DNA from 3 places in the Mesorhizobium sp. B2-5-13 genome. Region 3 is predicted to be linked to each of the others. Evidence: predicted binding sites of a transcription regulator. Region 3 holds the regulator's gene; each other region holds the start of a gene.

Region 1 (5,178 bases), on a different contig from region 3:
ACCGACACGCTCTGCCCGCCCTCGATCGCCAGTTCCAAGCGGCGGTTGGTGATGCGCGCCAGCTGCGCCAGCCGGCCGGCCGGGCGCTCGCCGTAGAGGTCGGAAAGCGAAGCCGGCAGCACCAGCGCCAGCGCGCCGTTAGGGCGACTTTCCCATTTCAGCCTCGGCATGATGCCAGGCATCGCGGCCGTCAGCAGGTAGACGACGCGCATCATCGCCGCCAGCACGCGGGCGCGCTCCAACAGGCGCGGCGGCGCCAGCGCCTTGATTTCGGGCGCCACCAATTCATTGAAGACGCCGTCATGACGGTAGGCGTTGGTCAGCGCCAGATAGGCGCGGCCGGGATGATCGACACCGATGAAGGACGCATGCGCGATGATGTTGAGCGACTGCTTGCCGCGATATTCCGGATGAGCGCGCCAGCCGATATCGGCGAGCAGGCAGGCGGCGTGGCGATAGCGCGCTTCGTCTTCCGTCTCGTCGATGCCGAACGCCTTGAAGGCCTTGCCTGTCCATTCGACCAGATCATGCGCGTGATGGACCGAACGCGAGCGCAAAAGCGCAAGCTCCTCGGCGGCCGAGATCAGCGGATCGGCCTTCTGCTCGGCCGCGTCGAGCAGCGAATAGAGAAAACCTTCGCGCACGCCTTGCGCCGAAACGACAATCCTGGACGGCTGCATCGCCGTCATGATTTCCTGCAGCACGAGAGCGCCGTATGGCAGCAGCGAGCGGCGGTTCTTGGACACGCCCTCGATACCCCTCACCTTTTCGACCTCGCCGCTAGCTACCTGCTTGAGGAAGGTTTGAGCACTTTCGGCCGATATCTCGTAGTGGTGCATGACGCCGAGCGGATAGTTGTTCATCTCCATGTGCAGCCTGGCAAGATTTCGCCAGGTGCCGCCGACAGCGTAAAAAGTCCTGCCCTGCCCACCCTTCAAGAGCTTGGCCCGGGCCAATTCCTGGCGCGCGATCTTCTGCGCCTGGACGAGCGAGTTCTTCGCCATGTCCTGCAGGCGCAGGCCGCCAAGCGGCAGCGTGATGCCGTCGCCGATCGCCTCGCCGTCGATGTCGATAAGCTCCAGGCTGCCGCCGCCAAGGTCGCCGGCAATGCCGTTGGCCGGATGGAAACCGGAGATGACGCCAAGCGCGGAGTAATGCGCTTCCTGGCGGCCGGAGAGCACGCGGATTTCAGTCTTGAGCACATCCTCGGCCCGATGGATGAAATCGGGACCGTTGATCGCCTCGCGGGCGGCGGCGGTCGCCAGCACGTACATGTGTTCGGCACCCGCCTGGTCGGAGAGCGCGCGGAAACGGCGAAACTCCTCCATCGAGCGCGCCACCCCCTCGGGGTCGAGCTTCCCCGTCGACACGATGCCGCGGCCGAGGCCCGCCAGCATCTTTTCGTTGAACAGCGTGGTCGGCGAACGCGCCAGCCCCTCATAGACGACAAGACGGACCGAATTGGACCCGATGTCGATGATGGACAGCGGTCGGCGGTCCTGCAGCCGGCCCTGGGAATTGGACAGCATCAGCTGGCGGCGTTCTTCTTGCGGCGCTTGAACTGCGCGATACGCTTGGGCGCATGCGATTTCAGCGCGTCACCCCGTCCCGACAGGCTCGGATTGGTCATGAAATATTCCTGCGCGTTGAACGGTTCCTCGCCCTCCTCCAGCACCACGCGCCGGGAGGTTCCATCAGCCAATACGTCGAAACTTTGCTGATTGTCCATGATGTTGCCGAGCATGATCTGGCCCAGAATCTGTTCATGCACAGTTGGATTGGTGATCGGCACCATGGTCTCGACGCGGCGGTCGAGATTGCGCGGCATCAGGTCCGCCGAGGAGATGTAGACAATCGCCTCGTCCGAGGGAAGGCCATGGCCGTTGCCGAAGCAATAGATGCGGCTGTGCTCGAGGAACCGGCCGACGATCGACTTGACCCTGATGTTCTCCGACAGGCCCGGCACCTGCGGCCGCAGACAGCATATGCCGCGCACGACAAGGTCGATTTCCACACCGACGCGGCTGGCGTCGTAGAGCGCATCGATGATGATGGGATCGACGAGCGCGTTCATCTTCATCCAGATGCGCGCCGGCCGTCCTTCCAACGCATGGGTGACCTCGTCTGAAATGTGCTTGAGGATGCGGCTTCTCAGCGTGAACGGCGAGATCGCCAGCCGCATTTCGGCGGTCGGCTCGGCATAGCCGGTGATAAAATTGAACAGCTGGGCGACGTCGCGGGCGATCGTCGGATCGGTGGTGAAGAAGGAAAGGTCGGTGTAGATGCGCGCGGTCACCGGATGGTAGTTGCCGGTGCCGAGATGGACGTAGTTGCGCAGCTTGCCGTCCTCGCGCCGCACCACCAGCGACATCTTGGCGTGGGTCTTGAGTTCGAGGAAACCGAACACGACCTGCACGCCGGCGCGTTCGAGATCGCGCGCCCAGCGGATGTTGGCCTCCTCGTCGAAACGGGCCTTGAGCTCGACCAGCGCCGTCACCGACTTGCCGGCCTCGGCCGCGTCGACAAGCGCACGCACGATCGGGCTGTCATTGGAGGTGCGATAGAGCGTCTGCTTGATTGCGACCACTTCGGGGTCAGCCATTGCCTGGCGCAGGAACTGCACCACCACGTCGAACGACTCGTAGGGGTGATGGACGACGATGTCCTTCTCGCGGATGGCGGCAAAACAGTCGCCGCCATGCTCGCGGATGCGCTCGGGAAAGCGCGGATTGTAGGGCGTGAATTTCAGGTCGTCGCGGGGAACGGAGACGATCTCGGATATCTGGCTGAGCGCCAGCGGGCCCGTGAGTACGCTGATGCGGCTCGACGAGACGCCAAGCTCGCCGGCGACGAAATCGCGCAATTCTCCCGGCATCAACATGTCGAATTCGATGCGGATGACCGAACCGCGGCGGCGACGCTTCAGCGCGGTTTCGAACAACCGCACCAGGTCTTCCGATTCTTCCTCGACCTCGATGTCGCTGTCGCGGATGATGCGGAACGTGCCGGAGCCCTTGACCTCGTAGCCTGGGAACAGCTTTCCGATGTAAAGGCCGACCGCCTCCTCCAGCGGAATGAAGCGGACATGGTTCTTGCGGTCCGGCAGGCGGATAAAGCGCTTCAACGCCACCGGCAGGCGCAGCAGCGCGCTCATCTCCTCGCCATTCTTGCGGTGGCGAAGCTGCAGCGCCATCGAGAAGCCCAGATTGGGAATGAACGGGAACGGATGCGCCGGGTCGATCGACAGCGGCGTAAGCACCGGAAACACCTGGTCCTGGAAATGCTCTTCCAGCCAAGCCTTCTCGTCCTTGGTCAGCGCATCACGGGTGATGCTCTCGATGCCTTCCTTGTTGAGCAGCACCGTGAGTGCCGAAAGGCTCTTCTGCTGGTCCTCCTGCAGCCGCTCGACCTCACGCAGCAACTGTTCGAGCTGCTGTTCTGGGGTGCGTCCGTCCGGGCTCTTCAGCACGATGCCCTCGCGCACCTGGCCGGCAAGGCCGGCGACACGCACCATGAAGAATTCGTCAAGATTGGCGGCCGAGATCGACAGGAAGCGGACGCGCTCCAGCAGCGGGTGATGGGTGTTCAGCGATTCTTCGAGAACGCGGCGATTGAACTGCAACCAGGAGAACTCGCGGTTGACGAAACGGTCCGGATTGCCTTCCGGGCTGGCTGCCGTGATGTTGTTGAATTCGCTCTGTACCGGCTTCAGTTCGTTCATGATTCCTGCTCTTCCGCCCGCCTCGGCCGGTTAACCGGCTTAACTTATCCTGTGGCAGGCTTTTGCGACAGTTCTCTGACAGGCTTTTGCGACAGTTTGATTTCATCGACCTTGCAAAGAGGTTTGATATGATCCAGATGCAGAAGAGACTGCGTTAAGGAGACGACGATGGCAGGCGGTTCCATTCCCCATTTCCAGAACGATGCGGGCCATCCGGCAATCGACATCGGGGTCAAGGAATTCATGTGCACGGGCGCCAACCCGCCTTTCGATCATCCGCACGTGTTTCTGGACATGGGCGACGACAATGAGAAAATCTGCCCCTACTGCTCGACCCTCTACCGCTATTCGCCGAAGCTGAAGGCGACGGAAACGCTGCCGGCGGGCTGCCTCTACATCGACCAGGCCGCCTGACCTCCCGATCATGAGCGAGACGCGGTCCCGGCAGGTCGTGATTGCCGGGGCTGGCATCGCCGGGCTGACGGCGGCGATCGCTTTCGCCGAACGCGGCTACCCCGTGAGGGTGTTCGAACAGGCCAAGCGCCTCGAAGCGGCGGGCGCCGGCATCCAGCTCCCGCCAAACGCGACGCGCATTCTGCGCCGGCTTGGCGTCCTCGACACGCTTCTCGCCAATGCCGTCAAGCCGGAAGCCGTGGTGCTGAAGGACGCCGCGAGCCTGCGCCAACTGGCACGCGTGCCGCTTGGCGGCGCCGGCGAGGAACGCTGGGGGGCGCCCTATCTCGTGGCGCACCGGGCGGATCTGCAAGACGCCCTGATGGCGCGCGTTGTACAAATGCCCGGCATCCAGCTCACCACCGGCGCCCGCGTCGGCAATATCGCCGCCGGCACGCACGGCGTCACCGTGACTGCCGAGGTGGACGGCAAGCCCGTCCAGGCAGCGGGTTTCCTGTTGGTTGGCGCCGACGGCGTCTGGTCGTCGGTGCGGAGACTTGCCGGCCCAGGCGGCGGAGCCGGCCTCGCGAACAGCCAATTCTCCGGCGAACTGGCGTGGCGCGCGACGGTGAGCGCGGACAGTGAAGCCGGGCGAGCCTATGCCGCGATCGGCGCCCCCGACTGCGTCACCACCTTCCTGCACCCCGGCTTCCATTTGGTGGCCTATCCCGTGAGCAAGGGTGACGCGTTCAATCTTGTCGCTTTCACTAAAGGCGAGCGCATTGCCGAGGGCTGGTCCGGACACACCGATCCCGGCATCCTCGCCAGCGCCATGCGTGGCACGGCCGCGGGCCTTGCGAAACTGGTGGAATTGGCTGGCCCATGGCTGACCTGGCCACTCCATACAGTCGAACGGAAGCAGCCCTGGACGATGCCAGCCGGCATCGCGCTGATCGGCGACGCCGCACATGCGATGACCCCGTTCGCGGCGCAAGGTGCCGCCATGGCGATCGAGGACGCCGCAATGCTTGCTGATTTCCTTGCCGACTTCCCCGGCGACCTGA
Region 2 (5,178 bases), on a different contig from region 3:
TCGCGATAGCGCGACGACAGTTCAGGTGACAGGCCTGATGATTGAAGGGTCTCGTATGTACCGACGAGGAAAGGCACAGCGCTTTGCTCCGCGGCTATGGCGATGCTCTTTTCGAGGGCAGCGATTATGTCCGCCTCCGCATCGCCCTGGAGAAGAAGTAGCTCCGCCCTTCGCCGGTAGAGCTCCGCCAGCCAGAAGCGGCTGCCTCCGGCCTCGGCCTGCGCCACGGCCGAGCCCAGCAGCGCGAGCGCCTCATCGACCTCGGCGGTTCGTGTCAAAAGCTCTGCCAGCATGCTGCAATAGACCGGTTCGTCCTCAGGCGTCTGGAACGCGCCATGGAGGCCAAGGCCTTGCCGCATTTTTTCCCTGCCGCTCTCGACCTGGCCGGCGTTGCCGTCGCACCAGCCTTCGAAGATTTGCGCCGCGGCGGCCAGGGCGGGCATATAATGGCGCTCCGTCAAGTGGCGCAAATCCGCTATCACGCTTCGCAGCATCGAAAAATCGCGGCGATAGCAATGCAGCATCGCCTCGTTGAGGTAGGCATGCGCGATGCTGCCGGCATGTTCGGTTAGCTGCGCCCAGTTCCTAGCTTCCGACATCGAATGGATCGCGCTTGCCGGCTTTCCGACGAACCACAGCGACAAGGCGCGGTGGGCGAGCCCGCAGACCCTCGCGTCATGCCCGCCGAACAACGCGGCATTGGCTTTGCCCTGGCCGTGCTCATAGAGCGACAGTCCGGCGTCGACGGCCGCGATACAGCGGTCGTGGCGGCCAAGATTAAAGTCGATTGCCCACACGCAATGCCTGGCCTGGAGTTGCACTTCGGCATCCTCGACATCCCTGAGATCCCTGAGCACGACTTCCGCGCGCTCGCCGTCCATGACGGTATCCGTGAACCACCAGCCCCAGTAGATCGGGAACCACTTGGCCCGCTCCGCCACCGGCCGCCGCCGGGCGATCACCACGCCGTTCTCGTACAATTCGCGGGCGGGCGCCGAGTTCGGACCTTCGACAGCGGTCAGGATGGGACCGAGCACGATCATTGCCGATAGCCGCAGCGCGTCTCGCGTGTCGGCTGCCGCAACGCGCTCGCAGAGCGCCAATGCATGCTCGAGTAGCTGCCTCGCTTCCGCCATTGCTGAGCGGGACGAGCTTTCCGTGCCTGCAATCACGAACTGAGCGATCGCGTCCTCCAGAAGGCCTGCGCGCTCGGCGTGCTCGGCGATCTCGGCGGTGCCCAGCCACCCGGCCAGGTTTCGGTTGCGGCTGACCGCGGCAAACAGGCGGCGATGCAAGGCCTGCCGTCTCTTGCGCAGCGTTGCGTTGTAGATCGTCTCCTGAATAAGCGCATGGCGCACGCCATGGACCGGAACGCCGGAAGACCGCACGCGGATCAGGAACCCGGCCTCCATCAGCGAATCCAGCGCGTTTGCGATGATTTCGTCGTCGAGCTCCGGCAATAGCGCGCGCAGCAATTCCTGATTGAAACGATTGCCCACGACGGCGGCGGCGCGCGCGACTTCGCGTGCCGGCCCCAGCGTTTCGAGCCTGGCCTCGATCACGCTTTCGAACACCGAGGCATGACTGCGCGTCGCGGTCCGCGCCAGCCGATCCGTTGCCGAGGCCGCGTTCTCGGTCATCCACTGGCAGATTTCCTCGATGAACAGCGGGACGCCTCCGGTCACGCGTTCCACCACGTCGAGCAATTCCGGGGAAGTTGACGGCTTGCCTTGCGGCCACATGGCCGCGATCGCCAGCCGCGTTTGCTCGCGGTTGAGCGGCTCTAGTGAGATATGCCTTGGATTCGATGCTGCCAGCCAGCTTTCGGATTCAGGGCGCGTCGTCGCGATGACAAGCGCCCGGAAGTGACGGGCCGACCGTGCAAGCTCAGCCAATAATTGTCTCGACGTCAGGTCGATCCAATGTATGTCCTCGACCACCAGGACGATCGGTCCGCTGGCGCACAGGGCTTCGAGCGAGTGGCGAACCGCCCAATTGGCTTTCGCGCGCATCGCCTCGGCGTCGATTTCCTTGAGCATCGGATCGGCTCCCGCGGCGCCGAGCAGGAACGAGAAGATGTCGATGATTTCGGGATCGCGGACGTCATGATCGCGGAATACTTCCGCCACGGCGGCAGCGCTCAGCTGTCCTTCGTTGCCGGCGAGATCGCCGCGTACGTTCTGTAGCAGCGGATGCAGCGCCGAGCGCAAGCCGCCGGGCGTGCACTGGAAGAGCAGCAGTTTCGCGCGCTGGTGACGCGTGCGCCGGCGCACTTCGTGAAGAATGCGCGACTTGCCGATGCCGGCCTCGCCCTCGATCACCACCACGCCGCCGTTTCCCGCGACGGCGCTGTCCCATGCTTCGGCGATCGTGGCGAGCTCGGCCTCGCGATTAACGAGCGGACTGCTCAGCCGCCCGAAGGCGAAGAAGCGGTCGACCTCGCGCTTGTGACTCAGCGCGCGCCAGACCAGCTCCGGCTCGGCAAACCCCTTGATCGCATGGGGGCCCCTGAAGCTGAACACATGCGACCGTCGCGCCAGGTTGCGCGTCGCGTCCGAGACCACCACCGTATCCGGCTGCGCGATGGCCTGGAGCCGCGTGGCCATCGCGAAGGCAGGGCCGGTGACATTGTCACGACCGGTGTCGGCGTCACCCTTGTGGATCAGGGTCATCGATGTCGCGATTCCGACCCGGACATGCAGATCGGCGCGGCCTTGGTCCGAACCGACCCGCCTGCAGGCGTCGATGATTTCGAGCCCGGCCCGGATCGCCAGCGATGCCGCGTCCTTGGCGTCTATTTCGGCGGGAAACAAAGCAACGCCGCCATCGCCGACCTCGACCTGGACGGCACCCGAGCACGACGCGACCGCCTGTCTCGCCGCCCGCTGGAAGGCTGATATCAGTTCCTCGAACTCTTCGATGTCCAGGATGGCAAGAAGGTCGGTCGATCCGACCAGGTCGTAGCAGAGCGCGGTCAGGATCCGGCGCTCATGCCGGGCTTCGGACGCATTTTTGCCGTTGCCGCCCAGAAAACCTGTTGCCACCGACGCCGCCGGCAACGCGACCGGGCTCTTCTCCGACATGCTGCGATTTCCTCGCCGAGCACAGTGACGGCAATATTAGCAAAGTGCGATGCTGTTCACAAAACACTTAATCGGTGGGCGGGGCGGGAAAGCCGATGCCGGGATCATATGGAGAGATATGCTCACGGCGTAAACTCCCCGTGGTGTTGACATTAGCCGCGACCGCTTTTGGTGGGCGGCCGGGATGACTTCGATGACCGAAATAAAGCTGTCACCAACCGAGCTTATCCGATCCTCGGGAATGAACCATCCACATGACACGCCTTGAGACAGCCCGGCCGAAGGGCGATCGGAAATGTGGAATGCTGTTTTCGGAGACGACCATGCTTGAACGGACAGACAGGGCCGCGCCCCACCGGGATCACACGAAGAAACAGGACATGTGGCTGAGTGAATTCGAGATTGTCCTGCGCGACCGCGTCATTGCCAATGGCGCTGTCAGGATCGAAGACGGCCGGATCGCCGAGATCCGCGACCAGCCTGTCGAGAACGCCGACCTCATCGGCGGCGGCCGCCTGCTGCTGCCCGGTTTCATCGATATGCATGGCGACATGGTGGAGCGGGAAGTGGAGCCGCGCAGCGGGGTCCACGTGCCGATGGCAATCGGCATCGCCGAACTCGACAAGCGGCTGGCCTCCTGCGGCGTGACCACCGCCTATGCCGCGCTCTCCTTCATCGGCAACAGCGCCACCGCAGCCTTGCTGCGCTCGGAAGAACACACATCTTCGATCATCGAGACCATCACCGGGCTGAAAGACGACCTTCTGGTCGATCACCGCGTCCATGCCCGTTTCGAGGTGACGTTCACCGCGGCTGTCGGCGTGCTGGAAAGATTGATGGATGCCGGCAAGCTGCATCTGGTTTCGCTGATGGATCATACGCCCGGACAGGGACAGTACCGCGATGTCGAATTGTATATCGCCCGCATGGCCAAGGAGCGCGGCATGTCGATAGCCGATGTATCCGAGGTCGTCGGCAAGCGCATGGCCGATCGAAACGGGCATGGCGGTGTGCTCGGCACGTTGCAGAGCCTGTCGGCGTTTGCCCGCGCCCGCGGCATCGTGCTCGCCTCGCACGATGACGACACTCTGGAAAAGGTGGAATTTGTCCGCGGCCTGGGAACCGTGCTCAGCGAATTCCCGGTGACCCTGGAGGCTGCGCGGGAAGCCCGCCGGCTGGGCATGTATACGGCCATGGGCGCGCCCAACGCGCTGCGTGGAGAATCCTATTCGGGCAATCTTTCCGCCCGCCAGGCCTATGAGGCCGGGCTGCTCGACATGCTGGCCAGCGACTATCACCCGGCCTCGATCCTGCCGGCCGTGCTCGGCCTGGCGGAGCTGCGCGACGGTGGCCTGGCGAAGGCTGCGGCGCTGACAAGCGCCAATCCGGCCGAGGCACTCGGGCTCACCGATCGCGGCGCCATCGAAGCCGGGCTTCTGGCCGATCTCGTCGTCGCCGACCGCCAGCCGGTGCCACGTGTGCGAGCAACCTTCCGCGCCGGCCGCATGATCTACGGCGACGGCACGCTGAGCCGTTCGCAGCCTCCCGGGAACGGCAAACGGCTCTAACGCTTTGTCCTGACGCAATTCCCGCCGGGAAAGCGCCGCGCGCTTTTCCCGGGAAAGCGCCGCGCGCTTTTCCCGCGAAACCACTTCACGGTTTTCCCGGAATTGCTCTAGGTGCCTGCCATCCAGAACGCCAGCATGCGCTTGGTCTCGCCGGAGGTCCGGCGCTTTTGCCAGTCCGGGTCACGCGACAGATATTGGAAGGGATCCTTCCTCTCCTTGGCCGCCTCCGCGAGATAGGCACGCCAGCGATAGTGGCTGTAGGTCTGCATGGCGTTGATGGCGTAGTGCATGGCGATCTTCTTGTGGCCCCGAATGACGATGAAGTTCTCGTCGTTTGCGGCACTCGCCGAGTGCGAAAAATTATGTGAGCCCGTGACGACGATGGGATCGTCGCTGAATGGATCGATCACCAGCACTTTTGAATGCGTGATGGCGTGACCTATGGCCGATTGGAAGTCGGCAGCCGTACCTTCCACGGCCCATTGCCCAACCGGTTTCTCAACCCCGGTGTCCTGCGCCGCATCGAG
Region 3 (5,178 bases):
TCCGCCGCCCATCAGCTGGAAGGTGGCGTCGAGCGGTGCCACCGTCTGGCCGCTGGTGACCCACCAGGCGGCACCGCGCCAGACCAGCAGGCCGCCCAGCGTGACGATGAAGGCCGGCACTTCGAGATAGGCGATGACGAAGCCCTGGAAGGCGCCGATCAAAAGGCCGAGCGCCAGGCCGATGACCAGTGCCAGCACCCAGATCCATGGATTGCCGAGTTCAAGCCCCACGAACCGGACCAGGAAATGCACCTGGGCAAAGCCCATGACCATGCCGATCAGGCCCTCGGCGGAACCGACGGACAGGTCGATGTTGCGCATGACGATGACCAGCACCATGCCGCAGGCCATGATTGCGACCGCGGACGTCTGCACCGACAGATTCCACAGATTGCGCGGCGTCAGAAACGTGCGGCTGTCGAAATCGAACGGATTGACGCCAAGACGCAAGCTCGAAATCACATGCAGCGCGACCCAGATCAGCAGCAGGGCGCCGATCATGCCGAGCATACGGGTGTCGATCTCGGTCGCTTTCAGGAACCGGGCAACCGCGCCGAGTTCCGAGGCGCGCGCGGTATCGGCCTGCAGGTTGGACATCGTGTCGGTCATGATTTCCTCCAACCGGCTGGCCGTCTGACACGGATGCCGAACCCAGCCTAGAAGCTATCCGCGTGATGCGGAAACACAAATCTTTTTGAGAAAACGCCGCGGCTTGGGGGCCGCGGCGCCTTCATTCTTCAAGCGGTCAAACTCAGTTGCAGGCCGCGACGCTGCCGGCGGCGACGCCCGCGCAGACTTCGTCCTTCTTGATCCAGCCGGCGTCGATGACGAGGTTGAGATTGTCCTTGGTGATGGCGACCGGGGTCAGGAACAGCGACTTGACGGTGTTGCCGCCAGGCGTCGTGAAGTCCTTCGCGCCGGCGATGTCGGTCATCTTCTTGCCGTCGGCGAGCTGCGAGGCGATCTCGGCGGCGTTCTTGCCGAGTTCACGCGCATCCTTCCACACCGACACAGTCTGGGTGCCGAGCGCGATGCGGTTGAGCGCGGCGTGGTCGCCGTCCTGGCCAGAGACCGGCACGGTGCCGGCGAGCCCCTGCGCCGTCAGCGCCGCGACGACGCCGCCGGCGGTGCCGTCATTGGCCGCGACCACGGCATCGACCTTATTGTCGTTGGCGGTGAGGAACTGCTCCATGTTCTTCTGGGCGTTGGCGGGCAGCCAGCCGTCCGTATAGGCTTCGCCGACATTCTTGATCTTGCCGCTGTCGATGGCTTCCTTCAGCACTTCCATCGAGCCCGAGAACAGGAAGTCGGCATTCGGGTCGGCACCCGAGCCCTTGATGAAGACGTAATTGCCTTCAGGCTTCACCTTGAACACCTCGCGAGCCTGCATGCGGCCGACTTCCTTGTTGTCGAAGGTCAGGTAGAAGACGTCCTTGTTCTCGATCAGGCGGTCATAGCCGACGACCGGAATGCCCTCGTCGAGCGCCTTCTGCACCGCTGGGCCGATGGCCGAAGCATCCTGCGCCAGGATGATCAGCGAATTGGCGCCCTGGGAAATCAGGCTTTCGACATCGGTCAGCTGCTTGCCGGGATTGGACTGCGCATCGGCGGAAATGTACTTGTCGCCCGCGGCCTCGATCGCTTTCTTCATGGCGGCCTCGTCGGTCTTCCAGCGCTCTTCCTGGAAATTCGACCACGAAACGCCGATGACCTTGTCCTTCGCCTGCGCCACCGACGCCAGCGTCAGCGACATGGCGACACCCGCCAGGATGGCGACTGTGAATCTCTTCATGATATATCCTCCCTGCGCCGCGTATGGCGCGACCAAACTGGCCCGAAGGCCGGCACAAAGGCCCTATTTTTTCGAGCCTCGAAAAAACACTGATCCATCGTCGGAACACTGTCAACATCGATTCTGATGGATTTTGAGGTGCCGGGAACCTTTTTTCGAGTCCCGCAATAAATAAATGACAGCTCCTGCCGCATCTGCCAGTATTCGGCCCATTGCCGGAGAGGTTCGAGGGGGTGTCAAGAACCGCGGCGACGGGGAGGATGTGGGAAGCATGTCGGTAGGAATCCGCCACGACGATCTGCGCCGGCGCAACCGCGCCATGGTGATTGCAGCCGTGCGTCAGGGTGGTCAGCCCTCGCGCACCGAGATCGCCGCCACCACCGGCCTCAGCCACTCGACCATATCGGCGATATCAGCCGACCTGATCGACGAGGGTATCCTGACCGAAGGCAAGCCGAACGAAGCCGGTTCACTGAAACGCGGCCGGCCGCAGGTTGGCCTTGGCCTCAACCCCGAGGCCGCGGCTGTGATGACCGTGGTGCTGTCACTGAATTTCCTGTCCGTCGCCGTCATCGATTATTCCGGCCAGGTGATCGCCGAGGAACAGCGCCGGCTGGACACGCTGACCATGTCGCGCGAGGCGCTGATCGGCGAATGCACGGCAATAGTGCGGCGGCGCCTCGAGGACCCCGATCTCGACGTCCGCAGTATTGCCCGCATCGCGCTGGCGATCCAGGGCATCACCGACAGCGAGGCGCGTGCGATGCTGTGGTCGCCGATCACGCCGCAGACGGACATTCCCTTCGCCGACATACTTGAAGCCGAGTTCGGCATCCCCGCTACCATGGAGAACGACTGCAACATGATGGCGGTGGCGCTGCGCTGGCGCGACCCCGAACGCTACCGCGACGACTTCATCGCCATCCTGCTCTCGCACGGCATCGGCATGGGCCTGGTGCTGAAGGGCGAGCTGTTCACCGGCACGCATTCATCGGGAGGCGAGTTCGGCCACATGATCCATCGCCCGGGAGGCGCGCTCTGCCGCTGCGGACGGCGCGGCTGCGTCGAGGCCTATGCCGGCAACTACGCCATCTGGCGCAACGCCAGGCAGCTTGGCGAGGACGCCGAACCGGTCGCAGATGTCAGCGATGCGCAGATGCGGACACTCGCCGCGACGGCAAGGGAGAAAGACGGACCGGAGCGCGAAGCCTATCGCAAGGCCGGCGAGGCGCTGGGCTATGGGCTGGGCAGCCTGTTCGCGCTGATCGATCCCGCACCCGTCGCCATGGTCGGCGTCAGCGCCGCCGCCTTCGACCTGATCGAGCCGGCCTTGCGCGAGGCCATCGGCCAGACCGCCGGCGGCCAGCATTCGGAATCGATTTCCTTCGACACCGAGCCGAACGAGCTGCCGCTCATCCGCGAAGGTTGCGCTATGCGCGCATTGACCTTCGTGGACCAGGAGATTTTCGCGCCGGGCGTGCTGGCGAGGCCCGGCGTTCCGGGCAAGAATGTAGCCTGATTTCAGTCTTCGCGGATCGCGTAGCCGGCGCCGCGAATGGTGCGGATCACGTCCGGCATACGGCCGTTGTTGACCGCCTTGCGCAGCCGGCCGACATGCACGTCCACGGTGCGTTCATCGATATAGATCGTCTCGCCCCAGACATTGTCGAGCAGCTGGCTGCGCGAGAACACGCGGCCGGGATGACGCATCATGAATTCGAGCAGGCGGAACTCGGTCGGTCCGAGCCGGATCTCGCTCTTCTTGCGATAGACCCGGTGCGATTCCCGGTCGAGCACGATGTCGCCGACCTTGAGCACGCTGGACAGCACTTCCGGCTTGGCGCGGCGCAGCAGCGCCTTGACCCGGGCCATGAATTCCGGTGTCGAGAACGGCTTGACCAGATAGTCGTCGGCACCGGTCGAGAGGCCGCGCACGCGGTCGCTCTCCTCGCCGCGCGCCGTCAACATGATGATCGGCAGCCTCTCGGTCTCGGGCCGCATTCGCAGGCGCCGACAGAGTTCGATGCCGGAAACCGCCGGCACCATCCAGTCGAGCACCAGGAGGTCGGGCACGTTCTCCTGGAGGCGGATCTCGGCTTCGTCGCCGCGTGTCACCACCTCGACCTGGTAGCCTTCCGATTCCAGATTGTAGCGGAGAAGCACGCCGAGCGGCTCCTCGTCCTCCACCACCATGATGCGTGGCGCGATCATCGATTGATCATCCCTGCCGTCAAGCCGCCGGCACCGACATCGCCGTCTCGTCCTGCTTCGGACGGTTGGCGGGCAGTTGCGTGCCGGTCAGCACATAATATGCATTCTCGGCGATGTTGGTCACGTGGTCGCCGATGCGTTCGAGATTCTTGGCGCAGAACAAAAGATGCGTGCAAGCCGTGATGTTGCGGGGATCCTCCATCATGTAGGTCAGGAGTTCGCGGAACACCGAAGTGTATTTGATGTCGATGCGTTCGTCGTCATTCCTGAGCTTGGCGAGGGCGGCGGCATCGCCTGCCGCGTATTCCTCGACTACCCCCTGCACCTGGATCAGCACCAGCTGCGCCATGGAATCGATCGAGTGCGACAGATCGCGCGGGGTGGCGGTAAGGCCGACGGAGCCGACGCGCTTGGCAATGTTCTTGGCAAGGTCGCCGATGCGTTCGAGATCGCCCGCCATGCGGATGGAGCCGACGACATGACGCAGATCGTCGGCCATCGGCTGGCGCTTGGCGATCAGGGTGATGGCGCGATCGTCGAGTTCGCGCTGGCGCGCGTCCATGATGGCGTCGTCGGAGACGACGCGCTGTGCCAGCGCATTGTCGGAATTCAGCAGCGCCTTGGTGGCGCCGCCGACCATCGTGCCGGCAAGATCGCCCATGTCGCTGATCAGCTTGCTGATCTGTCCGAGATCCTCGTCGAAGGCTGCGACTGTGTGTTCGGCCATGATCCTGGTCCTCGTATGCGTGAGATCAGCCGAAGCGGCCGGTGATGTAGTCCTGCGTGCGCTTCTCGCGAGGCGACGTGAAGATCTTCTCGGTCTTGTCGAATTCGACCAGCTCGCCCAGATACATGAAAGCCGTCTGCTTCGAGACGCGCGCGGCCTGCTGCATGTTGTGGGTGACGATGACGATCGTGTAGTCGGCCTGCAACTCGTCGATCAGTTCCTCGATCTTGGCGGTCGACAATGGGTCGAGCGCCGAGGCCGGCTCGTCGAGCAGGATGACCTCCGGCTTCACCGCCACGGTGCGGGCGATGCAAAGCCGCTGCTGCTGGCCGCCCGACAGGCTGAGGCCGCTGGCATTGAGCTTGTCCTTGACCTCGTTCCACAGCGCGGCGCGCTTCAGCGCCTGCTCGACACGGCCGTCCATCTCGGCCTTGCCGATCTTCTCATA

Evidence for each region. The regulator PhoB, encoded in region 3, activates phosphate uptake and scavenging genes when phosphate is short. The targets are predictions, from matches to a motif close to TGTCATNNANCTGTCAT.
Region 1: the regulator PhoB is predicted to act here: its motif matches at 3,786-3,802, upstream of FJ434_RS15830 (RNA degradosome polyphosphate kinase).
Region 2: the regulator PhoB is predicted to act here: its motif matches at 3,282-3,298, upstream of FJ434_RS22955 (alpha-D-ribose 1-methylphosphonate 5-triphosphate diphosphatase).

Annotation. Positions count from the first base shown of each region.
Region 1 covers NZ_VFUI01000008.1:123,592-128,769, reverse strand. The annotation lists gene ppx (exopolyphosphatase) at 1-1,529, opposite strand, end outside; gene FJ434_RS15830 (RNA degradosome polyphosphate kinase) at 1,529-3,721, opposite strand; gene FJ434_RS15825 (zinc-finger domain-containing protein) at 3,890-4,135, shown strand; gene FJ434_RS15820 (FAD-dependent monooxygenase) at 4,146-5,178, shown strand, end outside.
Region 2 covers NZ_VFUI01000017.1:21,873-27,050, forward strand. The annotation lists gene FJ434_RS22950 (AAA family ATPase) at 1-3,083, opposite strand, end outside; gene FJ434_RS22955 (alpha-D-ribose 1-methylphosphonate 5-triphosphate diphosphatase) at 3,464-4,651, shown strand; gene FJ434_RS22960 (phospholipase D-like domain-containing protein) at 4,759-5,178, opposite strand, start outside.
Region 3 covers NZ_VFUI01000007.1:58,804-63,981, reverse strand. The annotation lists gene FJ434_RS14045 (sugar ABC transporter permease) at 1-609, opposite strand, end outside; gene xylF (D-xylose ABC transporter substrate-binding protein) at 752-1,792, opposite strand; gene FJ434_RS14035 (ROK family protein) at 2,064-3,311, shown strand; gene phoB (phosphate regulon transcriptional regulator PhoB) at 3,314-4,003, opposite strand; gene phoU (phosphate signaling complex protein PhoU) at 4,023-4,730, opposite strand; gene pstB (phosphate ABC transporter ATP-binding protein PstB) at 4,756-5,178, opposite strand, start outside.